3 regions of the Desulfobaculum senezii genome follow, and region 2 is predicted to be linked to each of the others. Evidence: predicted binding sites of a transcription regulator. Region 2 holds the regulator's gene; each other region holds the start of a gene.
The links. The regulator sigma-54, encoded in region 2, starts transcription at its own class of promoters, with help from an activator protein. The targets are predictions, from matches to a motif close to CTGGCACGGNNNNTGCTT.
Positions count from the first base shown of each region.

Region 1: ACYQ2T_RS11885 (flagellar hook protein FlgE) is a predicted target of sigma-54. The motif match lies at 2,159-2,176, and genes of this name have one in related genera.
Region 3: ACYQ2T_RS11375 (flavocytochrome c) is a predicted target of sigma-54. The motif match lies at 1,957-1,974, and genes of this name have one in related genera.

Region 1 is NZ_BAAHYU010000003.1:632,466-636,449, reverse strand. It holds gene ACYQ2T_RS11890 (methyl-accepting chemotaxis protein) at 1-1,722, opposite strand, end outside; gene ACYQ2T_RS11885 (flagellar hook protein FlgE) at 2,239-3,795, shown strand; gene ACYQ2T_RS11880 (phosphotransacetylase family protein) at 3,931-3,984, opposite strand, start outside.
Region 2 is NZ_BAAHYU010000002.1:1,564,640-1,568,623, reverse strand. It holds gene rapZ (RNase adapter RapZ) at 1-23, opposite strand, end outside; gene ACYQ2T_RS07800 (PTS sugar transporter subunit IIA) at 26-475, opposite strand; gene hpf (ribosome hibernation-promoting factor, HPF/YfiA family) at 472-1,029, opposite strand; gene rpoN (RNA polymerase factor sigma-54) at 1,136-2,590, opposite strand; gene lptB (LPS export ABC transporter ATP-binding protein) at 2,815-3,537, opposite strand; gene ACYQ2T_RS07780 (LptA/OstA family protein) at 3,539-3,984, opposite strand, start outside.
Region 3 is NZ_BAAHYU010000003.1:501,834-505,817, reverse strand. It holds gene ACYQ2T_RS11380 (HAL/PAL/TAL family ammonia-lyase) at 1-145, opposite strand, end outside; gene ACYQ2T_RS11375 (flavocytochrome c) at 286-1,872, opposite strand; gene ACYQ2T_RS11370 (sigma 54-interacting transcriptional regulator) at 2,103-3,629, shown strand; gene ACYQ2T_RS11365 (hypothetical protein) at 3,732-3,984, shown strand, end outside.

The sequences.
Region 1 (3,984 bases), on a different contig from region 2:
TTCGCGGGCATGCTGGACTGTGGCCTGCAGGGCATCCTCGGCCACGCGGCGCTTGGCCACCGTGCTTTGCACGGATTCCTGCACGCCGGAGATAGCCCGGCCCACTTCCTGCGTGGCGGCCATGGTCTTCTCCGCCAGCTTGCGCACTTCGTCGGCCACAACGGCAAAGCCGCGCCCGGCGTCGCCCGCGCGGGCGGCCTCAATGGCGGCGTTCAGGGCAAGCAGGTTCGTCTGGTCCGCAATGTCCGCGATGACGTTCATCACCTCGCCAATGGAGCTGGCCTTTTCGCTCAGGTCGTCCATGACGGCGGAAAGTTCCTCGGTGCTGGACTGCACCTTTGCCACGTCCTTAACCGTATTCTCTACGCGCTGGCGGCCCTCCATGGCATCCTCGCGGCTCTTGTGCGCCATCTCCGCCGCGGAGGCGGAATTGCGCGCCACCTCAAGGATGGACGCCGTCATCTGCTCCATGGCCGTGGCGGTCTGCCCCACGCGCTGCTGCTGCAGCGCCGCGCCCTCGGTGGTTTGCTCCACTTCGGCGGCCAGCTGGGCAGACGCGGCGGACAACGCCTCGGTAATCTCCACAGACTGCTTGGCAACATCGGTAATGGTGCCGAGGAGTTCTCGCACCTGCGCTTCGCGCTCGTGGGCTTCGTCCATGGCCTTCTGCGCCTTGACCGCCTGCTGGGCGGCCTCCCCGCTCTTGGCGTGGGCGTCGTCCATGGCCTTGCGGATGCTGGCAACCATCAGTTCCACATCCGCCCGCAGCGCCTCAAACTCGCCGGTAAAGCCCACCTTGGACACCGCCTCGTAATCGCCCTGCGCCACTTTGTCGGAACAGTCCTGCAACGCCGCAAGGGGACGCAGGATGGAGCGTCCAACAAGATAGATGCACACAATGAGCGCCAGCGCCGTAGCCAGCGCCGCCACAACGGACACAATGACGCCCGCCTTGAAGGCCGAATCCTGCCGCGCGGCGGCGTCCTGCGCAATGCTCAGCACCAGCGGCTCCACACTGCGGGCGGCGTTGATGAAGGCGGCCCGCTGGTCGTTCAGAGCGTGGCGCGTCTTCACCAACTGGGCAAAACTGTTCACATAGGCGTCAAGGTCGCTGGTCAGCTGCGAGCGCAGGGCGGCATCAATGTCCGCAGAGGCATCAAGAGCCGTGCGCATCTGGCGGACGGCCCCGGCAAATTTCTGCTCCGCCTTTTCACTGCCGCGGATGATGAAGTCCTTTTCGTACCGGCGCAGCATCAGCTGGCGGTACTGCAGCTCCGGTACGTCCACACGCGCAAAGGTGTTTTCCATGTCGTGCACGCTGCGGCGCATCTCGCCGCGCAGGCCTTGATCCTCACTGAATCCAAGGCGCTCTTCGTACATGACCGCCGTTTTGAAGCTGCCCTCATAGCTTTCAAGGTAGCTCAGCGCCTTTCCGGCGCGCGCCGCAAAGTCCGGGTCGTTGTGCTGCAGATGGCGCAGCCGCGCGCGCACATCGCCCAGGGCGTCTATGGCTTTGTCCGCCCATTGGCGCTCCATGCGCAAGATAAAATTCTTTTCATGCCGCCGCGCCTGAAGCATGGCCGCCCCGGCGCTGCTCGCTTCCTTCTCCAGCAGCATTGTCTGCCGCACACTCCAGCCGCCATACACACTAATGGCGAACACCGCGACCAGCCCGACAAGGGCGATGGCCCCGATGCTGGTCAATTTCATCCGTACAGACATGTCCTCTCTCCCTAACGGGCCGAAGAGCCTTCAGCCCAATGCAAAATTGTCTGTGAACACTCTATCCGCAGATTGCTCCAGAGCCGTACTGCATATCCCTCAGGCGCAGTATGACTTCAATACGCTTAAGCGAATCTATACAAACAACTTTATCATCTGAAATCAAAAGCTTTTTGCCGCCCCGCGCATCTTTGTGCCCGGCCGCGCACTCGGGACGCAGGCCGCAAGCACGCACCATCATCCGCTGCATAACGATGATGCAAAACGTGCCTCCTCACTGCGTGAGCGCACGCATTCACTCAGCACAAAAGCGCAACTCTTGCAAGGTGCAACCTCTGCGAAAACAGCCGCAATCCGGGCCTTTTAACGCATTAAACCCTTATGCGCCGTGCATTGGCGGCGCGCGCTGCGCATCCGTCGCACACTCCTGCACATTCTGGCACGGCCTTTGCGATATACCCCTGCGAAGGCAAAAAATGCCTTCCGGGCAAAAATCGGTAGTGAAGGAGAACACGTATGAGTTTTTCATCCATGTACGTAGGGACGACGGGCATGAAGTCCCACGGCGAACGCATGGGCAATATCGGCAACAATCTGGCCAATGTGAACACCCTCGCCTACAAGAGCGCGGACGTTCACTTCCAGACGCTGATGAGCCAGTTTGCATCCACGGGGTCCTCCCCGGATGTAAGCATGTCGCAAAAGGGGCTTGGCGTCGGGCTTGGCGCCATCCTCACGGATTTCAACATTGGCGGCTTTCAGCCGGGGGCCGAGGCCACGGACCTCGCCATTGCCGGGGACGGATTCTTCCGCGTGACGCAGGACGACAAGGTCCGCTACACCCGCGCGGGCAATTTCCGCTTCGACAAAGAGGGCTTCCTTGTGGACCCCAACGGCTACCACGTGCAGGGCAAGACCATTGACGACAACGGCAACGTTGCCGCCGCCACCACGGACATCCAGTTAACCATGGGCGAGGGCGGCCTTGTGACCGTGCCGCCAAAGGCCACCTCCGCCGTATCGCTGAACGTCAATCTTGGCCTTGCCGCCGACGAAGAGCGCACCTCCGACGCCACGGACCCGTTCTTTGCCCTGCTCAAGAGCTGGGACGGCACCAATGAGGACGGTCCCCTCAGCACCGAAGCCACGGCCTACTCCGCCGCGGTAAAGGTGTATGACGACCAGGGCAACGCCCACACCCTCAACGTGCACTTTGACCCTGTCTCCGCCAGCAACGCGGGCGGCGAGACCACATATGAATTTGTTGCCGGATTCGACCCCGGCGAAGACGGCCGCGCCGCAATGGCGGGAACCAAGGGCGCAGGCCTTGCCATGGCTGGCACCCTGACCTTTGACTCCTCGGGCCAGTTGAAGGGCATGTCGGCCTTCAACTACAGCGGCACAGGCGACGCCAACGACCCCGCCAACTGGACTCCGGCAGGCGTCTCCGAAGATGGCGCGCCCACCTTCGACATGACTTTCCTCAGCGCCGACGAAACCGGGGCCACGGTAACCTCCGGGCCAAGCACCATCAGTCTTGACCTTGGCCTGACAGGCACGGGCTTTGACAGCGGAACAATCGCCTCGGCGGCGGACATCGGGACCGACGCGTCCCTGCTGCCCACCATGACCGGGGCCACCCCGGCCAGCAGGCCGACGACCAACTTCATGGGCACCAGTTCCACCATTACCAAGGCGCAGGACGGCTACGCCGAGGGCTTCCTCTCCAGCATCAGCGTGGACCGCAGCGGCGTGATGGTCGGCAACTTCTCCAACGGCGTAAACAAGGACCTGTTCCAGTTCTCCCTGTTCACCTTTACCAATGAATGGGGCCTGAGGCGCGAAGGCGCCAACCACTTCAGCGCCACGCAGGACTCCGGCGAAGCCGTCGAAGGGACGCCCGGCGAAGCCAACTTCGGCGTCCTTTCAGAACGCACGCTGGAGACCTCCAACGTGGACATGGCCGACCAGTTCGTGAAGATGATTTCCACGGAGCGCGGCTTCCAGGCCAACTCCAAGGTCATCACCACCTCGGACTCCATTTTGGAGATGCTCATCAACATGAAGCGCTAATCTTTCAAGCGCACAGCGAAAAAGACCGCCCCCACCGCACTCTGCTGCTGTGGGGGCGGTCGTGTTTTGTGCCATAAAAAAACGGAGCGCCCCCAAGGGGACGCCCCGTCTCCACTCTGACAAAAGGCCGTCTGGCTATAAACCAAGTGAGGACTTAAAGAATTCGTAATCAATGCTGGAACTCACCAA
Region 2 (3,984 bases):
GCTCCCGGCACGACAGGTTCCATGCTTAGGCTCCCTTGATAAGGCGGACCAGTTCGTCCTTATCGCCAGCCTCCAAGAAGGCCGTGCGGAACTTCTCATCCTTAAGGGTACGGGAGATGTGGGCAAGGATGCGCAGGTGCATCCCGGCCACCTTTTCCGGCGCAAGCACAAGGAAGAAGATGTGGCAGGGCTTAAAATCCAGCGCATCAAAGTCAACGCCCTCGCGGCTTCTGGCGGCAACGACGACGATGTCGTCCAGCCCCTCCAGCTTGCCGTGGGGGATGGCGATGCCGTCGCCGATTCCAGTGGTGCCGAGGGATTCCCGTTCCAGCAGGACGTCCTTGGCCTGTTCAGGGTCAATGCCCTGCACATGCTGCGCAGCCCCGGCCACAAGTTCGGCCAGAACCGAAGACTTGGTTCTGGCCGAAAGTTCAGGGAATATCAAATCGCTATCGACAAAATCTCCGAGCTTCATTCGTACATCCCGGGATCAATGAGGCCGTACTCGCCGGTCTTGCGGCGGTAGATGACATTGACCCGTTCGGTTTCAGCGTTGCGGAACACGAGGAAATCATACTTGAAGGTGTCCAGCTGCATGGCGGCCTCGTCGGCCATCATGGGCTTGGGCGTGTAGGTGTCGGCCTGCACGATGACAGGGCCGGATGCGGCGTCCATGTCCTCGGCGTCGAATCCGCCAAGGGCGGCGACGTCCTCCTGGCGCACGGTATCGCGCGCGCGGCGGCGGTCCTTGTCCTTTTCACGCATCTTGCGGACCTGTGCGGACATCTTGTCCAGCACAAGGTCGATGGAGGAGTACATGTCTTCCGATTCCTCAACGGCGGACATGTTCATATTGTCCCCGGCAAGCGAGACCTCCGCGATGTGGCGAAACTTCTCCACACTCAGGTTGATCTGCAACTCGGCATTGCCGGTATCGGCGTACTTGATCAGCTTTTCAAAGCGCTTGCGGGCATACTGCTTGAGATGGTCCGAAGGCTCGAAATTCTTAAAGGTCAAGCTGATGTTCATCGACGATCCTCCTTAACTGCTGGGGTTGGATCGAATACTCACCATAGAGGAAAGTGTACTTGCATTCAGCCTGAAAATAAAGGGTGTTGTCGCCGCTCCGCCCCTCCTAAAAGACCTGCTTGCGTTTGGAGGAGGACGGTATGCCGAGGGAGCTGCGATATTTGGCAACAGTTCGCCGTGCGATGTTGACCTGAAGCCGCCCTTTGAGGATCTCGGCGATTTTCTCGTCCGAAAGAGGCTTTTTGGTATCTTCCTTTCCGATGAGTTCCTTGATGTGTGCCTTCACGCTCTCGGAGCCGACCTGCGATCCGTCGTCCATACCGAGGGCGCTGTTGAAGAAAAATTTCAGCTCGAACACGCCATGGGGCGTGGACACATACTTGCTGGTGGTAATGCGGCTGATGGTGGATTCGTGCATCTCGATGTCATCGGCCACATCCTTGAGGATAAGGGGCTTCAGACGGGTCACGCCATGCTCAAAGAACCCACGCTGGAAGCGCACAAGACTCTCCATAACCTTATAGAGGGTCCGCTGGCGCTGGTACAGGCTTTTCATCAGCCACTGGGCGGAACGCAGGCGCTCGTGCAGGTATTCCTTCTCCGGCGCGCCGCGCCCATCCTTCACGGAATCAAGATAGAAATCATTGACCGTCAGCTGCGGCAAACCGTCGTCATTGAGCACGATGACGAAGTCATCCTCGTACTTGTAGACGTGCACATCCGGGCTGACGTACTGCGCCTCGCCACTGCCAAAGGCAGCACCGGGCATGGGGTCGAGGGTTTGCAGAAAGTCGAGGTATTCCTTGAGGCCTTCAAGGGTGAGGCGGAACTTGCGCGCCAGCGGCTTGTAGCGGCGCTTTTCAAGGTCCTCCAGGTGGTCGCTGACGAGGGAGTGCAGGATGGGGTCGTCGTAGCCGTTGACCTCCAGCTGCACAAGCAGACACTCGCGCGGGTCGCGGGCGGCAACGCCCACGGGGTCCATGCGCTGGACGCGGTGCAGCGTTTCCTCCACGGCGTCCACGGAGCACTTGGCTTCCTCGGCGATTTCCTCAACGGTGCTTTGCAGGTAGCCCTGCGAGCCAAGGTTGCCAAGGATGACCTCTGCGATGTTCACCTGCTCCGGCGTCATGTCCGAGAGGCGGATCTGCCATTCCAGATGCCCTTCCAGCGATGGCTTGGACGAAAGGCGGGCCTCAAAGGACAAGCCCTCCTCCGGGATTTCCGCTTCACGCGCCGAGGACTGCCGCCCCGTGGAAGAGAACTCCCCGAGGTAGTTTTCCCAATCCGCGCCCTGCATCGCGTCCTGATCGCCAACGCCATCGGCCATGGCTTCGCCGTTATCTACGGCTTCTGCCGACCGGGCGTCCTGCTCGGCCTCGGCCTTCTCCTGCGACGGCTCGACGGCGGCCTCCTCCAGAAGGGGATTCTCGAGGAGTTCCTGCTGGACCATGTCCACCAACTCCACGCGGGAGAGCTGCAGCAGCTTGATGGCCTGCTGCAACTGCGGTGTCATGACCAGTTGCTGAGAGAGCTTGAGTTGTTGTCGTAGTTCAAGTGCCATGTTGGCTTATGTCTTCTTGCGAAATGTTGGCGTTGCAGATTCCGTATCAGGCTGCCCCGTCAAAGGGGGCGGAAGTGCGACAGTGCCTACGGCATCTAAAAAAAATGGTGCTTGTGCGGACTTCGTTACCGACCGCACAAGCACCATGCCACATTCACAACAAGCTTGCAACCAAGACTGGCAAGGTTCTTGAATATAGGGATTTATATAGAATTTCCGGAAGGTTACAGGCAGAACGTCTCGCCAAGGTAGACCCGGCGAGCCTTAGGATCGGCACAAATTTCTTCCGGAGTGCCGCTCAGGATGATGCGGCCTTCGTAGACAAGGTAGGCCCTGTCGCAAATACGCAGGGTTTCGCGGACGTTATGGTCGGAAATGAGCACGCCAATGCCCTTCTCTTTCAGCCCGCGTACAATTCCTTGTATGTCATCCACGGCGATGGGGTCAATCCCCGCAAAAGGCTCATCCAGCAGCATGAATTTCGGATTCAGAATAAGCGCGCGGGCGATCTCGAGCCGCCTGCGCTCACCGCCGGAGAGGTGCATGGCCTTCTGGTCCGCAAGGCGCGTGATGCCAAGCTCGTCCAGCAGCTGGTCCGCGCGCCGCTTCTGCTCTGCGCTGTCCAGCCCGCTCTGCTCCAGAATAATCTCCAGATTCTGCCGCACGGACAGCTTTTTGAAGATGGAGCTTTCCTGCGGCAGATAGCTCATGCCGAGGCGGGCGCGCTCGTGCAGGGGCAGCATGGTGATGGCCTCGTCGTCAAGGTGCACTGCGCCGCCGTTGGGCTTGATGATGCCCGCCAGCATGTAGAACGTGGTGGTCTTGCCCGCGCCATTAGGGCCAAGCAGACCAACAACCTCGCCCTGCGCCACATTGACGGCGATATCCTGCACAACCTTGCGCTGCCCATAGATCTTGCACAGATCATTGGCTGAAAGGACACTCATGCTACTTGCCGCCCCCGTCAGCCGGGGTGAAGAAGATGGCTTCCACGGGTGCGTCGCCGCTTTCCACTTCGCTACGGTTATCCTTGAGCCACAGGCGGATAATCTTGCCGGCGATGCTATTTTCGCCATCCTTGAGCACGGGCTTGCCGGTGAGGGTCAGCAGACCATCTTCGGCGGTGTACACAGCCTTGCGGCAGGTGCCGGTCTTGCCCTCGCGCTTCAGGCGTACGTTGCCGGTGGCGACAATTTTCCGGATGGTTCCGGGCGTATCCGGCGTATTGGACGGGGTGAGGTGCACTGTCATCTTGTCGGACCAGATTTTCATATCCGGCCGGGTGACGAGCACATCTCCCGTAAAGACGACGGTCTTGCCGCTTTCGTCGTAAACGGTTTTCTGAGAGGTGATTTTGGTCGGTACGGTATCGGCGGCCGCGGCAAAGGCCAGCG
Region 3 (3,984 bases), on a different contig from region 2:
CGATGTCCACAAGCTGTGCGAGATCCATATCGTGACCGTTCAGGGTCACAATCTTGTGGCCGGCCCATGCGGTGCAGGCCATAACCTGCATAGCGGCGAGGCAGATGACGGCTGCCACAAGCCTGCGGGTAGCTTTGAGATGCATTGTTTCCTCCAGTTGAGCTCTTCTGATGTATGTCCAAACCATCGGCTTCCGGGTGACGGAAAAAGTCAGGCCGGGGCGCTCCCTAGCTGACGACCCTCCGCCGTCAACGCGCCCCGGTCGTTCCCAGGAAGACGAAATATCTATGCCTTGCTCAGGGCGGCCTTGCGTCCGGCCAAACGGCCAATGACCAAGGTCTCGGCAACGGCGCAACTGCCCAGACGGCTTGCGCCGTGGGGACCGCCCGTCACCTCGCCGGCGGCGTACAGGCCCGGGATGGGCTGGCCGGAGCGCATGTGCATGACCTGCCCCTCGGTGTTAATCTCCACACCACCCATGGTGTAGTGCACCTTGGGCCAGCAGCGAACGGCGTAGAACGGCCCTTCGTCGAGCAGGACGGCGCGGCCCATGGGCTTGCCGAATTCCTTGTCCTCGCCGGTGCGCACGGCCTCGTTGTAGGTGGCGACCTGCTGCTTCAAGCCCTCAACGGGCATGCCGAAGTGCTTGGCCAGCTCCTCAACGGTGTCAAACTCCCACGCCACGCCGTACTTGAGGCAGGCCTTGAGGGTCTGCGCGCGCTCGGCGCCCTTGGCGTTACAGAACACCACGGGGTAGACGGGGTGCCCCTCGTCGTCGAGGCGGGTCATAACGGCTTCGGCTCTGGCCTTACGGTCGGCCAGTTCGTTGACGAAGCGCTTGCCGGTGCGCACGTCCACCATGATGCCATTGGGGAACCCGGCGATGGTGTTGAACTGCGACACCATGCCAAAGCCCTTCTCGTCCGGGGAGGTCCACGGGCCGAGCTGGATCAGGTTAATCTGCACGGGAGCCGCGCCAACGCCGAACATGGCCTGCATGCCCTCGGACGTTGCGCCCGGATGGTTGGTGGAGTCGATGCGTCCGTCCAGATTGGGGTTTTGCATCATGCGGAAGCGGCGGTCCTGCGAGAAGCCGCCGGAGCACATAATAACGGCCTTGCGGGCGCGGAAGCGGCGCAGCTCGCCTGTGCTCTCGTCCGGGAACTCGTAGCGGTCACGCACGACGAGGCCCATCACGCCACCGTTTTCGTCCATGACAAAATCTTCCAGCTTACAGCGGCTGCGGAAGGCCACGCCCAGCTTTTCGGCGCTCTTCTTCAGGGGGCGGATGATGCCCGCGCCGGAGCTGATGGTGGTCTGCAGGGTACGCGGCACGCTGTGGCCGCCAAAGTGCTGCAGGAACGGCTTGTACTCCACGCCGTGCTCAAGGGTGAACTCGTAGGCGGGACGCGTACCGGCGGCGACAATTTTCAGAAGGCCCATGTGGTTCAGGCCGCGGCCAGCCTTGAGCATGTCCTGGACCATAAGGTCCACGGAGTCCTTGATGCCTTCCTTCTCCTGCAGGGGAGAACCGGCAACGGCAAACGCGCCGCCGTTGATGGCGGAGTTGCCGCCAAAGACGGGCATCTTATCCACGACAAGCACATCCGCTCCGGCCTTACGTGCCTCAAGGGCGGCGGCCATTCCGGCGAATCCGCTGCCGACGACGATTACGTCGTACTCCTTGTCCCACGCACTTACGGGCGTGCGGGATTTCTCCACGGGGACGTCCTTTTTTTCCTCTCCGGTCACGCAGCCCTGGAGCATTCCGGCGGCGAGGCCACCAGCCAGGACCGCCCCGGCGCGCAGCACGTCCCGGCGAGACTTGCGCGCACTCTGGGGTGCGGAGCGCTTCGTTTCGGTTTCTTTCATATCGAGTGAAAGCTCCTTGCTTGCGAAAACTTGCGTCGTGTCGACTCGTTCACGCCCGCCTTATGGCGAACGACCACGCCATAGAGGCAGAAATCGTGCCAACGTTCACAATGAACAAATTCAGGGCCTTACAAACGGCAGCACACAAAAAACGCGAAATATAGCGATTGACATGTGCGACATTTCGCACTAATCGCGATATTTCGCGTTTCATTCGTCACGGAGTCTCCATGAACACAAATGATTTTTTCCACCACGCCACAGTGCGCATCTGCGGCAGCCTCGACATCGAAAAAGCCCTCTACGACTGCTGGAAATACTTGCGCCAGCATATTCCGGCAGATGGTATGTACATTAACATGTTCCGCCCAGACGTAAAGGCAATTCGCTTCATCGCGCGGGCCGATGCGGGCGGCGGCAACCCCATGAACGAGCAGGTCGCCATCACCGACGACATGTGCCGCACCCTGCTGGAACCGGATCGGCCACGAATCCGCATCCTTGCCGACCTGGACGACGATCCCGTCACCGGGCGCGTGGCCGGAACCATCTATCCGGTGGACACATCAATTCTGCTCATGCGCATGATGATTGAGGACCGCCACCTTGGCGTTGTGGGCCTGCACGCCCACGGGCGCGGGCGGTTCCACTCCGGGCACGGCACCCTACTCAGCCTGCTGCACGAGCCCTTTGCCATTGCCACGGCAAACGCCCTGCGCCACCGCAAGCTCCTGCGCACCAACTCCCGCCTGACGCGGGAAAACCAGATCCTGCGCGAGCAGCTGTCCGAAAGCCGCAGCGGCGCGGTCATCGGCGACGAAGGCGGCCTGCAAACCGTGATGAAACGCGTGGCGCAGGTGGCGCCGCTGTCCAATACCGTGCTGCTGCTGGGCGAAACCGGCGTTGGCAAGGAGGTCATTGCCAGCGTCATCCATGCGCGTTCGCCGCGTCACGACGGCCCCTTTATTAAGGTCAACTGCGGCGCAATACCCGAATCCCTCATGGACTCCGAACTCTTCGGGCACGAGCGCGGCGCGTTTACCGGGGCAACCCACGCCAAGAAGGGCGTGTTTGAGCAAGCTCACGGCGGCACCCTGTTTTTGGATGAAATAGGCGAACTGCCGCAGAGCGTGCAGGTGCGCCTGCTGCGCGTTTTGCAGAACCATCAGGTGACGCGCGTTGGCGGCAGCATGCCGCGGGACGTGGACATCCGCATCGTCACCGCCACCCACCGCAATCTGCAAAAAATGGTGGAACTCGGCTCCTTCCGCGAGGACTTGTGGTTCCGCCTCAACGTCTTTCCCGTCACCATTCCGCCCCTGCGCGAGCGCCCGCAGGACATCCCGGATTTGGTGACGTGGTTCTCGGCGCGCGCCGCACGGCGCCTGAGCCTTAGCCGCGTGCCCGACGTCCCGCCCGAGGAAATGCAGCGCCTTATGGCCTACTCCTGGCCCGGCAACGTGCGCGAGCTGGAAAACTGTGTGGAACGCGCCATTATCCTCTCCGGCGGCGCCACCCTGCACTTCGACTGGCTGGCCCAGACGCCCCCGCGCCCCCAGCCCTGCCCGGACCCGCAGGACGCGCCCTTTACTCCGCGTACGCTGGACACCGTCATGGCCAACCACATCGCCGCAACGCTGGAGCAGACCAAGGGGAAAATCCATGGTCCCGGCGGCGCGGCGGAGCTTCTGGGCCTCAATCCCAGCACCCTGCGCAGCCGCATGAAGAAGCTGGGCATCTGCCGCGAGCACGGCTAACAGCGCGGCAATGGCGCGACGCGCGGCGGCGACCCGCCACCCGTGGTCACCCTCTTTCCTCACCGCACACCACAACCACCATTTGCCCACAGCGAGGACACCATGTGCGACATCACCACCCGCGCCGAGCGCGCCCTGGAGCGCGCCAAACGCATCATCGCCGACACCCGCATTCTGGACATCTGGCCCAGCCACGGTTGCCGCATCAATACTGTCGGCTCCGTGCGCACCGGCCTTATCATGGACCATTTGGACATTGATTTTCATATCTACTCCACGGACTTCCGCCTTGCTGACAGCTTTGCCGCCATTGCGGAGCTGGCGGAGAATCCGCGCATTACACGCATCACCTACG